Linked DNA regions of Anatilimnocola aggregata. The protein of the gene in region 2 interacts with the protein of the main gene of each other region in a pairwise test. Links are inferred from orthologs where the notes say so. Each region holds a gene or a part of one and is shown on either strand. Other genes may lie near its edges.

What was found. The genes of interacting proteins can lie anywhere in the genome.
Region 1: the proteins of ETAA8_RS00020 (region 2) and gyrA interact in binary tests that used the Escherichia coli proteins (3 or more experiments, as listed by UniProt). The link is inferred for Anatilimnocola aggregata from one-to-one orthologs.

Annotation. Positions count from the first base shown.
Region 1 is NZ_CP036274.1:2,988,744-2,996,156, reverse strand. What follows is about bases 1,856-5,158. They hold gyrA (DNA gyrase subunit A), read right to left. Parts: upstream 4,858-5,158; coding sequence 2,056-4,857; downstream 1,856-2,055. Also shown: ETAA8_RS11345 (hypothetical protein), read right to left, coding at 1-245; ETAA8_RS11340 (alpha/beta hydrolase), read left to right, coding at 429-1,346; ETAA8_RS11330 (hypothetical protein), read right to left, coding at 5,188-5,880; ETAA8_RS11325 (hypothetical protein), read right to left, coding at 5,960-6,718; ETAA8_RS11320 (hypothetical protein), read right to left, coding at 6,890-7,078; ETAA8_RS11315 (hypothetical protein), read right to left, coding at 7,056-7,413. UniProt on the Escherichia coli protein: A type II topoisomerase that negatively supercoils closed circular double-stranded (ds) DNA in an ATP-dependent manner to maintain chromosomes in an underwound state.
Region 2 is NZ_CP036274.1:112-7,330, reverse strand. What follows is about bases 1,381-4,489. They hold ETAA8_RS00020 (DNA gyrase subunit B), read right to left. Parts: upstream 4,118-4,489; coding sequence 1,643-4,117; downstream 1,381-1,642. Other genes in these bases: ETAA8_RS00015 (DUF721 domain-containing protein), read right to left, coding at 4,162-4,489. Outside these bases: ETAA8_RS00030 (hypothetical protein), read left to right, coding at 1-70; ETAA8_RS00025 (hypothetical protein), read left to right, coding at 115-1,242; more of ETAA8_RS00015, read right to left, coding at 4,490-4,536; dnaN (DNA polymerase III subunit beta), read right to left, coding at 4,584-5,702; ETAA8_RS34245 (helix-turn-helix domain-containing protein), read right to left, coding at 6,161-7,219. UniProt on the Escherichia coli protein: DNA gyrase negatively supercoils closed circular double-stranded DNA in an ATP-dependent manner to maintain chromosomes in an underwound state.

The sequences.
Region 1 (7,413 bases), 3.0 Mb from region 2 along the record:
ACGACGACCTGCTGGCCGTTCAGCTTTTCGGCCGCTTTCGCTAACGCATCGTTCTTGCCGAAATCGAGTTCCCAGGTGAATCCCTTCCCCTCAATCGTCGTCCCGGTCGTTTCCGCACCGATGGCGTTAACACCCGTAGTCAACTTACCCTGCACGGTCGTCTCCAGCGGGTCGGCAGCGGACGCAATTCCGCCGCTGATCATCAGTGCACATAGTGCCACGAACCACAAATTCAAGCGCAACATTTTTCCGCCCTCCCCTTGGCCGCCGTTTCAAATGACTGCATTCGCTGTCGACTGAATGAACGCTCTCTAACGTAATATCTTCTCGTTCAATGTAACTCAATTCGCCAACTGCGACTCTTCCGCGGCGCTCTGAATTCTGCTGAAATAACGACACGCCCGCCCTACTCTTGTAACGAGGATCTCATGAAATCGTTTCTCCGCACACTCGCCTGCGCTTGCTTCGTGTCTGGTTGCCTCATTCGATTGGCAACCGCAGCAGATCCCACGCCGATCGATCTTTGGCCGGCGAAAGCCCCCGGCGAAGTGAGGGAGTTGCCTCCCGAACAGGACGTGAACAAGCCGACCGACAAGTTGATCGGCGATCGCAAAATCATCAAGCTGGCGAACGTCAGCACACCGCAGATCACCGTCTTCGAGCCGCCGGCCAATCTCCGCACCGGTTGTGCGCTCATCATCGCTCCGGGCGGTGGGCATAGCATTCTGGCTTACGACCACGAAGGAACCGAGTGTGCCCAGTACTTCGCCGCGCGGGGCGTGACAGCCATCGTGCTCAAGTATCGTGTGCCCGCTCGTAACCCCGACAAGCGCTGGGAAGCCGCGGTGCAAGATGCTCAGCGGGGGGTGAGCCTGGTTCGCAGCCGAGCGAAGGACTGGAAACTCGACCCGCAGCGAATCGGCATTCTCGGTTTCTCTGCAGGGGGCGAAACGGCCGGCCTGACTGCCATCCTCCACGAACAGCGGCAGTATCAACCCGTCGATAAAATTGACGAAGTAAGTTGCCGCCCCGATTTCGCAGCCCTCATCTATGCTGGCGGCTTCGAGAACAAGAAGAATCCCTGGACACTGCAAGACCACGTGAAGGTCGACAGCACCACGCCGCCGATGTTCCTCATTCACGCGCAGGACGACGGCGTTTCGGTAGCTAACTCCGTCCTTCTCTTCAGTGAACTGAAGAAGGCCAAGATCCCCGCCGAGTTGCATGTCTATGCCAGCGGCGGACATGGCTACGGCATGCGGCAAACGGGGCACCCGGTGAATCAGTGGCCCGACCGCTGTGCCGAGTGGCTCATCAATCAAGGCTTCAACACTCCGACGAAGTAAGTCCTTCGAGCGCCCAAAGTGTTCAACTAAGCGGCCTATTGTTAGTAGCCAATCTCGCGGAAACACGAGAGTTACGCCATTATCGACTCAATAACGGACTGGATAATTGAACACCCCCTGATTTGCCGTCGCGCTCGAAGTCACTATTTACAGAACGCTCGTTGCCCCGGCTCCTCAGTCGCATCGCCGCGAGGTTTATCAACACCCCCCTTTTGCGTGCATCACTAACAAGGTGTTTCGCCGCAACGAATTACGTCTAATTTGCCAACTCTGAAATCATCCTGTTTGTTGATAAACGTCTTCAGTACACCTAGTAGCTGAACTATCGATGGATGTCAGGTTGCCAAACATTGGTTAACCGGGCCGCTTGCGGCCGTTGAACTGGTAGTTCGTTTGTTTTGCAGTGTACCCGGGCATGCGCGTGGGTTAACCAGATGACATTGAACGCCAAGTCGACTGCCAGCCACGATCGATACCTGGCCCGGAATGCTCATCAGCATTTCCTCACAGCGGCGCAAACTGTTCCCGCTGCACAGGCGCAGGACCTTCCACCAAGTTGCCAATCCAGCTGCTAATATCATTACGACTTTATGAACACTTGTCAAGTCACTAATGCCGATTCTTGCGCAAGCACGGTCAGGCACCGCACACTTCTCCGCACGATGCAGAGAAGTTCAGAGGTAAGAATCGATGAAGATCAGAAAGTAGCTCAGGACGACGCTTCGTCGTCTTCCGGCAATTCCGGTGGCGGAGCAAGCGGGCTGCTCGGCGGGGCGATGCCGGGGACAGCCTGCGGAGCATCCAGCACTTCCACTTCTTCCTTGGGCACGCGCACCACGGCAACCAGCGCATCGGTATCGTCCAGCGACATGATCCGCACCCCTTGGGTGTTACGACCAATCACGCTGATTTCGCCCGCTGCGATCCGCTGCAATTTGCCGCGGGCCGTCATCATCAGCAGTTCGTCGCCATCGCGAACCACGGCAATGGCCACGACGGGACCATTGCGATTGGTGGTCTTGATGTCGCGCACGCCCATCGTACCGCGTCCCTTGGTGGGATAACGACTCCCCGACGAATCGCCAGCTTCACCATCTTCCCCGGCGGGTTCATCGACTTCAGCGGCCGCTTCGGCCACAGCTTCCGGCACACTGCCATCTTCGGGCAATTCGCTTTCAGGAACATCGGGAATGCCACTGTTCGGGCCGATCGGAGTTCGCTTGCCATAACCCTTTTCGCAAACGGTCAGCAGCGTAGCGTCGGGATCGGCGACGACCATTCCCACGCAGTAGTCTTCTTTTCGCAGCTTGATTCCCTTCACCCCTTGGGCATTGCGGCCCGAACTGCGCACCGTCGATTGACGGAAACGAACCGCCTGCCCCTTGGCCGACGATAGGATCAACTCATCGCCGGGCTTGGCAATCGCCACGCTCACGAGCTCATCACCCTCGACCAGATTGATGGCGATGATGCCCGTCTTCTTCGGCCGGCTGTACTGCGCCAGTGGCGTCTTTTTCACCAGCCCGTTGCGGGTACCCATAATCAGGTAGTGCTCGGGCAAGTCGTAATCGCGAATGGCGAGGCACTGAGCAATCTTTTCGCCCGGGGCCAGGTTGAGCAGATTGACGATGGCCCGCCCTTTCGAGTCGCGCTTGAGCTCGGGCAGGTCATAAACCTTCTGCCAATAGACCTTCCCCATGTTCGTAAAGAACATCAGGTACGCGTGGGTGCTGGCGACGAACAGGTGCTCGATGGGATCTTCTTCACCCTCAGTCTCGGCTCCCTTGAGTCCCTTGCCACCGCGCCGCTGAGCGCGATAGACGCTCGAAGGTGTACGCTTGATGTAGCCCTTGTGCGAGATCGAGACCACCATCGTCTCTTCGGTGATCAGATCTTCCAAATCGACGTGGCCGATCTCGGTACCGCTGAGTTCCGTACGACGATCTTCGCCGAACTTCCGCTTGATTTCGGTCAGGTCTTCGCGAATGATCGCGCGAATGTTGTTTTCGTCAGAGAGGATGCGCAAGTACTCGGCCATTTCGGCCAAGAGTTCGGCATGCTCGCCACCCAGGCGTTCCTGCTCGAGATTGACGAGTTGGCTCAGCGTCATGCGCAGGATTGCATCGGCTTGGACTGCCGTTAGGCGATAGCCGGCAGCTACGCCTCGTTCCGACTGGAAGAACTTAAAACCTTCTGGGCCGAGTGCGCGCTCCATCATCGCCGCGGGAGCTTCGACATTCATCAAGCCAGACTTCGCTTCGGCGACCGTGCGCGATTGGCGGATGATGCGGATGATCTCGTCGATATTGGCCAAGGCCAGCAGCAAACCTTCGACCGTGTGCTTGCGTTTGCGGGCCTTCGCCAGCAGGAACTGCGTCCGGCGACGAATCACCGTCACGCGATGCCGCAGGAATTCCTCCAGCATCTGCTTGAGCGTCAGATTGCGCGGCTTGCCGTCGACCAGCGCCAGCAGAATGATCGAGAACGAATCCTGCAGCGGCGAGAATTGATACAACTGGGCCAGCACCACTTCGGGGTCGGCATCGCGTTTGAGTTCGATGACGATATGGACCGGCTGCTTCAAGTCGCTGTAATCGGTGACGCTGCTGATCCCCTTGATCTTCTCTTCGTTGACCAGGGCCGCGATCTTTTCCATCACGTTGTCGCGCATCGCCTGGTACGGGATTTCCGTGACCACAATGCGATAGCGATCTTTCTTGTACTCTTCGATCTTGGCGCGGGCGCGCACGGTAATCGTACTGCGGCCCGTCAGATAGCCGCGGCGAATTCCCGCCCGGCCGCAGATCATGCCGCCGGTGGGGAAGTCGGGGCCGGGAATCAGTTCGAGCAGTTCGTCCATCGAGACTTCGGGCTCATCGATGACGCGGATCATGCCATCGCAGATTTCGCGCAGGTTGTGCGGCGGAATGCTGGTCGCCATGCCGACCGCGATCCCCTGCGTGCCGTTCACCAGCAGGTTTGGGAACTTGCTCGGCAGCACCGTGGGCTCAAGAGCCCGTTCGTCGTAAGTGGGCAGGAAGTCGACCGTGTCGCGATCGAGATCGTCCAGCATCAGCGCGGCGATGGGGGACAAGCGGGCTTCGGTATATCGCATGGCGGCTGGGGGCAGACCAGCGATCGAACCGAAGTTCCCTTGCTTGTCGATCAGCACGTGCCGCATGTTCCAGTCTTGGGCCATGCGGACCAGCGTGGGATAGATCACGCTTTCGCCGTGCGGGTGATAGTTACCGCTGGTATCGCCCGAGATCTTGGCGCACTTCACGCGGCCCGCGTTGGGACCCAGGTTCAAGTCGTTCATAGCGACCAGAATGCGCCGCTGCGAAGGCTTGAGCCCGTCGCGCACGTCCGGCAGCGCGCGGCTCACGATCACGCTCATCGCGTAGACCAGGTAGCTCTCTTTCAACTCGTCTTCGATGGGCTGATCCTGAGCCCGGTCGCGATCACTTACAGGGGGAACGGGAGGGTCCGAAGAACTGGGATCAACGGGCAAATCATCGTCGGTCGACAAGTGAGAATCCTTTCCCGCGGAGCAGGCAAACCGGAGCGAGGAGCGAACTCAGTTTCAGAATCCAACTCGCTGGGGCGGAGCCGCGGTTACTGCAGAGGGAACAGCCAAAAAACAGGCCGTTTTTCGTGATTTTCAGGCCAAATCGGGAGTGCCCATAATGTAGCAAAATTGGAGCCTGTCAACAACGACCAGCAGCCCGTTTATTGGGGGCGCAAACGCTTCGGAAAACAGGACTTGCGAGTGCTGCCGCACGCTCCCGCCAAAGCACCGGATGCAGACCTCGCAACCCGGGAATTCAGCCCGGCAAACCAGTCATTTCCCACTGCGAATCGGCTCCGGAGGCGGGGCCAGTTGTTGCCTTGCCTTCGACTTACGGAGAGTCGTCAGTAGCCGCTCCACTTGTTCATGCTCCTCGTCGCGCGTGGTGATGATAATACATAAGGCGTTGTCGAATCCGTCCACTGGCGATGCCCCACTCTCTTGTGTAATGGTGACCGTGGAGATAATCAACTCGATGAGCGGGCCAAAATCGTACTCAACCTTCGCGCTCGGTGTCGGCCTGGTTTGAATCAAGTCCTTGACGGGATAAATGCGAGTGACCGGATAGGCCCATGAGTCGTCGGTCGTCGTGATGGCAATTACCTCATCCTTCACGACAAACGTTAGATTGAGTTCACCCAGCAAGTTGCGCAGGAAGGCCCGGAGCGAAATGTCTCGCAGCGAAATGGTGACTGGTCGTGCCGAGTCTATTCCCGCAATCGCGAGGCTCTTCCTCAAGAGAATGGGGATGCCACACTGCTGCGAGACTTTTTGTAGCAGTTCGTCCAGCGGCAGATCTTTGACATCGAACGAAACCTTGCTCGCGAGCGCGGTTTCAATTCGCTTGATCTGCTGCTGTTCCTCGTCAGTGGCTACCGCCAGCGATGTTGGCACCTGGGCAGGAACTTCGACGGCTGAAAGTGAACCGAGTATTGCCGCAGTCAGTAATACGTGGAAACTCTTCACGAAAACACCTCTGCTTTCACACATCCATGGTATCGACGGGCGCATCATCACGACGAACAGCGAGCCGAGACGCGGAGGGTTATTCCTTCGCTGCGCTCGTCGTCGGAAGTAAGAAGCCACTGTTGCGGCCAGTGGTGGATGGCAAGCCGGTGCTGGCTTTGCTGGGGACGGGCGCTGCAGGAGCGATCCCTTGCACCGTCTTGGCTTTGCGCAGGGTTGTCAGCAGTGCTGCGACGCGCTGATGGATGTCTCGGCGCTGGGAGAAGACGAGGCAACAAGAGTTTTCGAACGCGCTGATGCTGCCAGGTCCGCCGACATCTTGCCACGAGTCGGGTTCGATTGTCGAAGTAATCAGATCGATGAGCGCGTCGTAATCGTGCGTTTTCGCGTCGAGCAGATCTTTGATGGGATAAACCCGCGTCGTCATGTTTTCCGGGGACTGGGTTTCTTCGACCGTCGTGATAACCAGCACTTCGTCGCGAACCATGAAGGTGAGATTCAGATTGCGGAGCGTCAGGTTCAGAAACGACTGAATCGAAACGTCCTTGAGCGCGATGGTGACGGGCTGGTCGGGCTGAACGCCGGCGTCTTCGATTTTCTTCGAAAGAATGATCTGAATGCCCGATTTCTCGCTGACCGCGGTCATCACATCGCTCAGGGGCGTCTCTTTGAACGCCAGCGAGATCTTGGTAAGCAGAATGGCTTCGATCTTCTCTTCGGCGGTGGCATCACTGTCGGCGGTAGCGGAGAGCGAGACCTGAGCATCGGCCGAAGAGTAACCAACGAAGAGCAGCACAAGCACAGAGCGGGCGAAACACCAGCGGAAGAGGTTGGGCACAGTTTGGATCCTTCTTGGCAGCCCCACAGGATTCTACTCCCCACGATAACGGTTTTCGCGAGCAGATGCCATCGAATCAGCGGCCAAGAAATGTTTGCGGCCGCAGTGATTCAGCTGAGTCACTGCGGCCGCGTGATTTGGATGAGGGCTGTTCGCCCTGGGGAGTGCGGACTACGAACCAACTGCGCTCGCGGGGGTTCGCCACTGGGGATATTCGCCGTAGCGATTCAGTTCCATGGCGAGCAGGACGGTGCCGGTGACGAGCGCCAGGAAGGAGAGAATCAACATTACGGTGTAGATGTTGGTCCCTTGCTTCTGGACGGCAGGCTGGCCCGGATTACTTGAACTGGGTAGTGACATTGTCGTCCTTTCGAATCGGGCCACGGAGCATCTTCTTATCGATTTGTGCCACGGCGCGATCCGGGCCCGTCGTGCGGACGGTGGCCTGGCCCAGGTATTGATTGCCGCGATACACCTGCACCAGGTGCCCAGGCTTCATGCCATCATCGGAACCCAGCGAGACTTCGATCAGGTCGGTCTTCACATCCAGAACCTTCCCCTTCACACGGGGAGCGATGTGAGCGACCGGAGTGTATTCATCTACACCCACCGAAGTCATTACGTGTTTCATGCGTGTGACTTGCATGGCCAACTGCGTGTTGCGTTCATCAAGCCGAGCCTTGAGGCCAGTGGCT
Region 2 (7,219 bases):
CTGGGATCGGCTCGACGCCGAGCGTTGCACCTCGTTCTTCGAGCAACGCCCGGCCGAACGGGCAGCCTGAACGGCCGCAGGTGACCGATCCTCAATTACCCCAGGAGAGTCTGCTTGATTACCTTCTCGCGCCGCTTGGCTCGTCGCGTACGAGCCGTGTTTCGCCGCGCGTTGCGACCGTCGCCGAGGGAGACTTCTCCCTCGGTGGCGATCGTCGCCACGCCCCGCACCTTTCGCTTCACCGCCCGCAACGCCCGCATCGCCGTGGCTTACGAAGAAGCCGGACGCTTTGCGCCGGCCGAACTGGCCGTGCCGCTGAGCTTCTTCGACGATTGCGCCGGGAGTCGCACCGACCTCGTCCAACTTACCCCCGCCGAATCCAATGCGCTCATCGCGCGATGGGACGACGACGGCGTTCAGCAATTGCTCGTCGTCGAACAACGGCCTTTGCCGAAGTCGACGGATTTCCCGTCACTGCCCGAGCAACTGACAAAAAATCCGCCGCGCCTGATGACCGCCTTGCGAGATGCCGCGGAGACCACGGATGCGACGTCCTTGCGCTACGCGCTGGGCTGTATACAGATCCGCGGCAAGCGAGGTGAGATTGCCGCAACCGACGGGCGGCAGTTGCTGCTGCAGCGCGGATTTGAGTTCCCGTTCGAAGACGACCTCTTGATCGGCCGCCACCACGTCTTTCAGGCGAGCGAGTTACTCGCCGCCGACCACGTCGCCGTGGGATTGCACGACGGCTGGTTCACGCTGAGAGCCGGGAATTGGACGGTGCAGATCAAGGTCGAGTCCGAAGGGCGCTTCCCGCGCGTCGACGACATTATTCCGCCCGTCCTACGATCGGTCGCCAGTTGCCGGATCTCGCCCGCCGACGGCCGGCGCTTGGTGCGTTCGTTAACGTTGTTGCCGAGCGACGACGAGCAAGATTCGCCGGTGACCATCGATCTCAACGGGCATTTTGCCGTTCGGGCCCGATCGCCTCGCTTCGCAACACCGGTCGAAGTGACGCTCACCGGGCATCAGCCTCAGGGCGAACCGCTCCGCGTGGCCGTGAATCGTCGTTATCTGGAGCGGGTCGGTAAACTCGGGCTCGGTGAACTCCACCTGTTCGGGCGTAATGCGGTTCTCCATGCCCGTGACGAACAGCGTTCCTATATCTGGATGCCGCTGGCGGCGAGCGCCATCGTCCCGCCCGTTCCAGCCGATCCGGCGCTGACCCGCGCAGCCGCCTGAACGCGGGATCCCCAACTTTCACTTACAGGAGACCACATTTCCCATGGATACTCTGATCGTACTGGGTATTCTCGGCTGGCTCGGCGTCTGGTGTTACACCAAAGGCAAGCACATCGGGAGCGTCAAAGGCTACCACGTCGGTCGCTCGCGACGCCGCCGCTGATCATTCGAACCGCCGAAGCAAGATAAGAAACTCCTCCCCGCGCCCGGTGTCCCGGGCGCGGGGAGGGTTGATTTTTCTTTAGCTATCAGAGACTTACGGCGAGTGAGGTCGGGAAATTGGCGTGAATCAACGGCGCGAGCCGAGCGCCAGATGATTTCCTTGACAAACTTTATGTCTCAACGTGACAAACTTTGTGTCCGTTTTGACAAACTTTATGTCCGACACCATTCTGTAATCTTACACGTCCAGGTTTCGCACTTCCAGCGCGTGGCGTTCGATGAACTCACGGCGGGGTTCGACCTTCTCGCCCATGAGGACGCGGAACATGTCGTCGGCCGAACCAGCGTCACGCATGCTGACTTTGAGCAGCGTGCGGTTGGCAGGATCAAGCGTGGTCTCGCGGAGTTCTTCCGCGTTCATTTCGCCCAGACCCTTAAACCGCGTGACCGTGAGCCCCTTTTGGCCCAGGTCTCGCACCGCACCAACTAGCGTGCGTAAGTCTTGCAGGTCCGTCTCATGATCGCCTCGCCTGAGTACGTAGCGGGCTTCGTCGCTGCCTGTTCGCTCTTGCGGAATAAGCACGTCGATCTCGAAGCCAAAAGCCCGTTTGAGTTCTGCGAGCCCCGAGTTGATCGTGCGCACTTCGTGCAACTCGGTGATGTGCAACTGCGAACTGGGTTTGCCGTTGCCAGCTTCGACAACAGCCGATTCATCGACAGCCAGTTCCTTGCCGGCGACTTTCTCTTGTTCCGATTTGAACTGATCGAGTTCACTCGCGCTGACGAACCACTTGTCGTGGACGCCAAGAAAAACGTGATAGTAGGGTAACCGCCCTTCGGAGTCTTTCCGCTGGGCATGCGCCCGCAAGCTGATGCCGCGACGTTCGAGCGCGATGATGGCTTCGTCCATGTCGGCCAGCGTGGTGCAGAGCTTGGTCATGTCGGCCCCGCTGATGATCTTGCCATCGCGAAGGTCGAGTTCGCAGTCCGAGAGCCCCTTGTTGAGCAGTTGGGACTTCATCTCTTCTTCGGTCTGAACGTAGTACGTGTCCTTCTTGCTCTTCACGCGGAAGAGCGGAGGCTGGGCAACGTAGACGTGGCCGCCGGTAATGAGTTGATACATCTGGCGGTAGAAGAAGCAGAGGAGCAACGTGCGAATGTGCGAGCCATCGACGTCGGCATCGGTCATGATGATGACCTTGTTGTACCGCCGGCGAGACAGATCCTGCTCCATGCCGATGCCAGCCCCGATGGCCTGAATCATGCTCTGCACTTCTTCGTTGGCAAGCACTTTGTCTTCACGCGATTTGTATGCGTTGATGATCTTACCTCGCAGCGGCAAGATCGCCTGGAAATCTCGCAGGCGGCCACCTTCGGCCGAGCCACCGGCCGAATCACCTTCGACCAAGTACAACTCGCACTCTTCCATCTTCTTACTGAGGCAGTCGCGCAACTTGCCCGGCAAGCCGCCGCCCGAGAGCGCATTCTTGCGGACGCGGATCGCTTCTTTCGCCTTACGAGCTGCTTCGCGCGCTTCCGCAGCGAGGGTCGCCTTCTTCAGAATCGTTTTGGCGACCTTCGGGTTCTCTTCTAGAAACTTGCTGAAATACTCGCCGAACGACGCATTGATGATCCCTTCGACTTCGGCATTGAGCAGGCGGTTCTTGGTTTGCGATTGAAACTGCGGATGCGGCACGCGCACCGCAATCACGACCGTCAACCCTTCGCGAAAATCTTCGCCGCTGACGGTGACATCCTTGAACATGTCTTCTTTTTTGCCGTACGCATTCAACGTCCTGGTGAGTGCTGTCCGGAAACCGACCACGTGCGTGCCACCGTCCGGAGTGTGAATGTTGTTGACGTAAGCATGCAGGTTTTCGGTGTACTCGTTGACGTACTGCAGGGCAATTTCGAACTGCACGCCTTCGCTTTCGCCGCTGACATACACCGGTTCGTTGTGAATGGCCTCGGTGGCGCGATTCAAGTACTCGACGTATTCGACAATGCCCCGCTCGTAATGGAACTCTTCGGTCTGACCATTCCGCTCGTCATGAAACTTGATGCGCACGCCGTTGTTGAGGAACGCCAAATCTCGCAGGCGCTTCTGCAACTTGTCGAACTGGAACTTGGTGGTGGTGAAGATCGTACCGTCCGGCTTGAAGCTCACCTTGGTGCCACGCTTGCTGGTCGCACCCATGCGGCGAGCTTCGCCCTGCGGCACGCCTCGCTCAAACTCCTGCTGATACATGTGGCCGTTGCGAAAGACCTGCACCTCGCACCATTGCGAGAGAAAGTTCACCGCCTTGATGCCGATGCCGTGCAACCCACCCGAAGTCTTATAGCTCTTTTTATCGAACTTGCCGCCCGCCTTCAGGTTCGTCATTACCACTTCGAGCGCGGTGACTTCCCGGCCCTGCTTGACCGATTCTTCTTCATGACGATCGACGGGAATACCGCGGCCGTCATCCTCGACGCTGCAAGAACCGTCGTTGCGAATCGTGACGAGGACGTTCTTGGCATGACCGGCCATTACTTCGTCGATGGAATTATCGACGAGCTCATAAACCAGATGATGCAGCCCTTGCTCATCGATATTGCCGACGTACATTCCGGGCCGTAGGCGCACGTGATCGACGTCGGACAAGTGCTGAATCGACTCGGAATCGTAATCGTCTTTTCCAGCGGGATTCGGATCTTGATTGGCTTCAGACATGGTATTTGTTGCACTTCCCAAACCGCCGAAGCGGTGATTACTGACTACTTCACTGGACCTACACGGAACTTGATATCACGAATCTTCTCTTGCATCTGGCTGGTCGCGGCGGCTTGAGCGAGCGACTTCACCAGCTTGGCTTTGACGAACGTCAACTCTTGCAGAATCGCCGAGTTGCCGACGAACACCTCCAGGACACCCCGCTTCACCTGCCCTGCTTTGGTTTGCGAACTGAATCGCTCACCGACAGCTTGATTCCAAACGGCATCGAGCGAAGCAGCTTGCTGCACGTTGGCATAGCCGCGCTTGACGAGGAGTTGCCCGACGACATCCCCCATCTTTTTCGCAGCGGCAACAGGGACCCGCCGCCGCTTGTAGTCGTCCTGCAGATAACGTTCTTCTTCGGTTGGTTTTTTCATTCATTCATCCATGAATGCGCGTGTCAGAACGGGCACAGATTGATTCTTTAGCGATCGCGCGAGAGGGGCATCACGACATACCCGTAACGGTCGTCGTCAGCCAGGAAGACCGCAGCGGTCTCGCTGTTTTCGATCTCGAGCGTGATGTTCGTTTCGGGACTCAAAACCTTCAAAAAGTCGGAGACAAAACGGTGATCGAGCGTGACGACGATTGGCGGTCCGTCGTAAGCGATCGGCAGTTCGACTTGAGCCTGGCCGATATCCGCCGTTGACGATAACAGCGTGAGCGTGCCGGGCTGAAAGCTGAAGTCGATGCCGCGGCTATCGTTGTTGGTCACCACCGCGGCCTGACGCAAGCAGGCGTGCAACGGACCGACCGTGAGCGGAATCCGCTGCATGTCGCGACGATTAGGAAACACATCGCGCCAGCGTGGAAAGCGCCCTTCAACCAGCCGCGAATAGAACGTCGCGCGCGGTGTACGCAGCAGCACATCGTTGCCACGGGCTGCCAGGTGGACTTCGCCATCGGAGTCTTGCACCGAGCGATTGAAGAGCCGCATCGACTGCGTCCGGATGATCGTCATCGTATCACCGGTCTTATGACCACCGACCGAAGACGCTGGGCCTTCCATGCGCGACAACCGGCGACCGTCAGTCCCCACGGCGATGATTTTATTCTCGTCGAGTTCGACCAGCACGCCGCCCAACGCATACCGGCTGCTTTCCAGATCGGTTGCGAACTCAGTGCGCGAGATGATCTGGCGGAACAATGGTGCCGCGATGACGTGATATTTCTCTTCCGTAAACTTAGCAACTTCCGGAAACTCTTCCGGATCGTTGCTCGGAAGTTTGAACTCGCTCCGTTCACCGCGGACGATCGTCCCGCGCGAGGTCGATTCTATCGCCAGAAACTCGTCGCTATTCTCTCGCAAGAGCGCGCCGACGTGACCGACCGGCAACACGATGCTCCCAGGAGTTTCCACTTCCACACCTTCGACTGCCACCCGCACGCCTACTTCCATGTCGGTCGCCGAGAAGGTCACTCCCGCGGCATCCACATCGAGCTTGACGTTCTGCAGAATTTCCTTCGGGCTGCGAGCAGGAGCAAACAAAGCTGCGGTTTGAAACGAGCTGAGTAACTTCTCGCGGTTACAACGAATCTTCACTGGCTGTCCTTTCAACGTCTCCGGTCGAAGCAGCTTCACTGCTGACCATGTCTGGTTTCTTGGTTCTTGTATTTAAAGATTTAAGTATCTGGTAGTAGTAGAAAAGCGAGCCGCGCGGCAGTCGATAACTTGACTGCCTACATGTGTAACAACAGACTCAGCCGCGACTTGAGCCGCTAAAGGCAACCAAAGCATGCCGTTGAAAACCCGTCGCTCGACTGTCGGCCAATTGTGGGTAGCTGCTCGAGCCTGTCGATGAGTTGCCGATGACAAAAATTGTGTTATCCCAGCGCAACAAGCGCGACCACAGCTGTCGACAACCATCGACAGGTTTTGCAATGCATGAGCCAGAAACGTCAGCGCCCGGAGATTTCGCCCAGCGAGAACAGAACGAACTCTGGGCGCTAACGTTTCCGGCTCAGGAGGAAAAATCGTGCAGCTAGCTTGAACTACGAAGTTCATCGATGCACCTCGGTCGCGGTCAATTGCTGCCGCAGATGTTCGACGTGCTGACGAAGTTCAGGATCGAGGTCGATGAGTTCGACGATTTTGCGGGCTGAATGGAGGATGGTCGTGTGATCGCGTTTGCCGAGCAGTTCGCCAATTGTGGCGAAGCTGGCCGAAGTAAGTTGCCGAGCCAGGTGCACCACTACGCCGCGAGCCATCACCAGGTTCCGCTGACGGCAATCGCCCTTGAGGGCACTGAGCGAGATCTCAAAGTGCTTGGCCACGGTCGTCACAATCTGACGCAAGGTAGCTTTCTCGTCAGGCAGATGATCGGCCAGCAGTTCGTCGACCAGCGCTTCATCAATCGGTCGCTTGTTCGTCGACGAGAGATGAGCCAGCTGCAAGAGTGCATGCCGGAGCGAAGCCGCAGTCAAAAACGCGGGCGTGGAGTTGGTCCGTTGCACCAAACGTTCGCGGGCATCGGTCGATAACGTCAGCTGTTCACGTTCTGCATAATGAGCGAGCAGTGCGGCGCGGGTGGCCTGTTCGGGAGGCAACAGTGGCACACACAAGCCGGCCGAGAGGCGACTGATCACGCCGGGCGAAAGACCAGCTGTTTCGACGGGCAAGGTCTTCATCGTGACCACCACGAGCGAACCACGCCGCAACCATCCGTCCAGCCGATTCTGCAATTCTTCCAATGGTGCAGCCCGATTGGCCAGGCGTTGCAGTTCGTCAATCAGCACAATATCGGCCCGGCCCATCCGACTGCGATATTCGGCCACTGAATCGGTTTCGAGCGCATGACTGGCAGCCCGGGCAAAGTCGGCACCTGTCGTGCGAAAAACGTTCGTCGTTTGCAGATGCTGAGCCCGCAGGTCGACGAGCAGCATTGCCAGGCTCGTCTTGCCGGTGCCACTGCTGCCGCAAAACACCAGCGGATTGAACGCGGGCTGCGGTTCGTGAACGAGCGTTTCTAGCCGGCGAACAATCCCGTTCTCGGGACCAAATAACAGCGGTTCGGCAGCCGTCCCACTCGCACGAGCGCGCGAGGCGGTACCAGCAGCTGA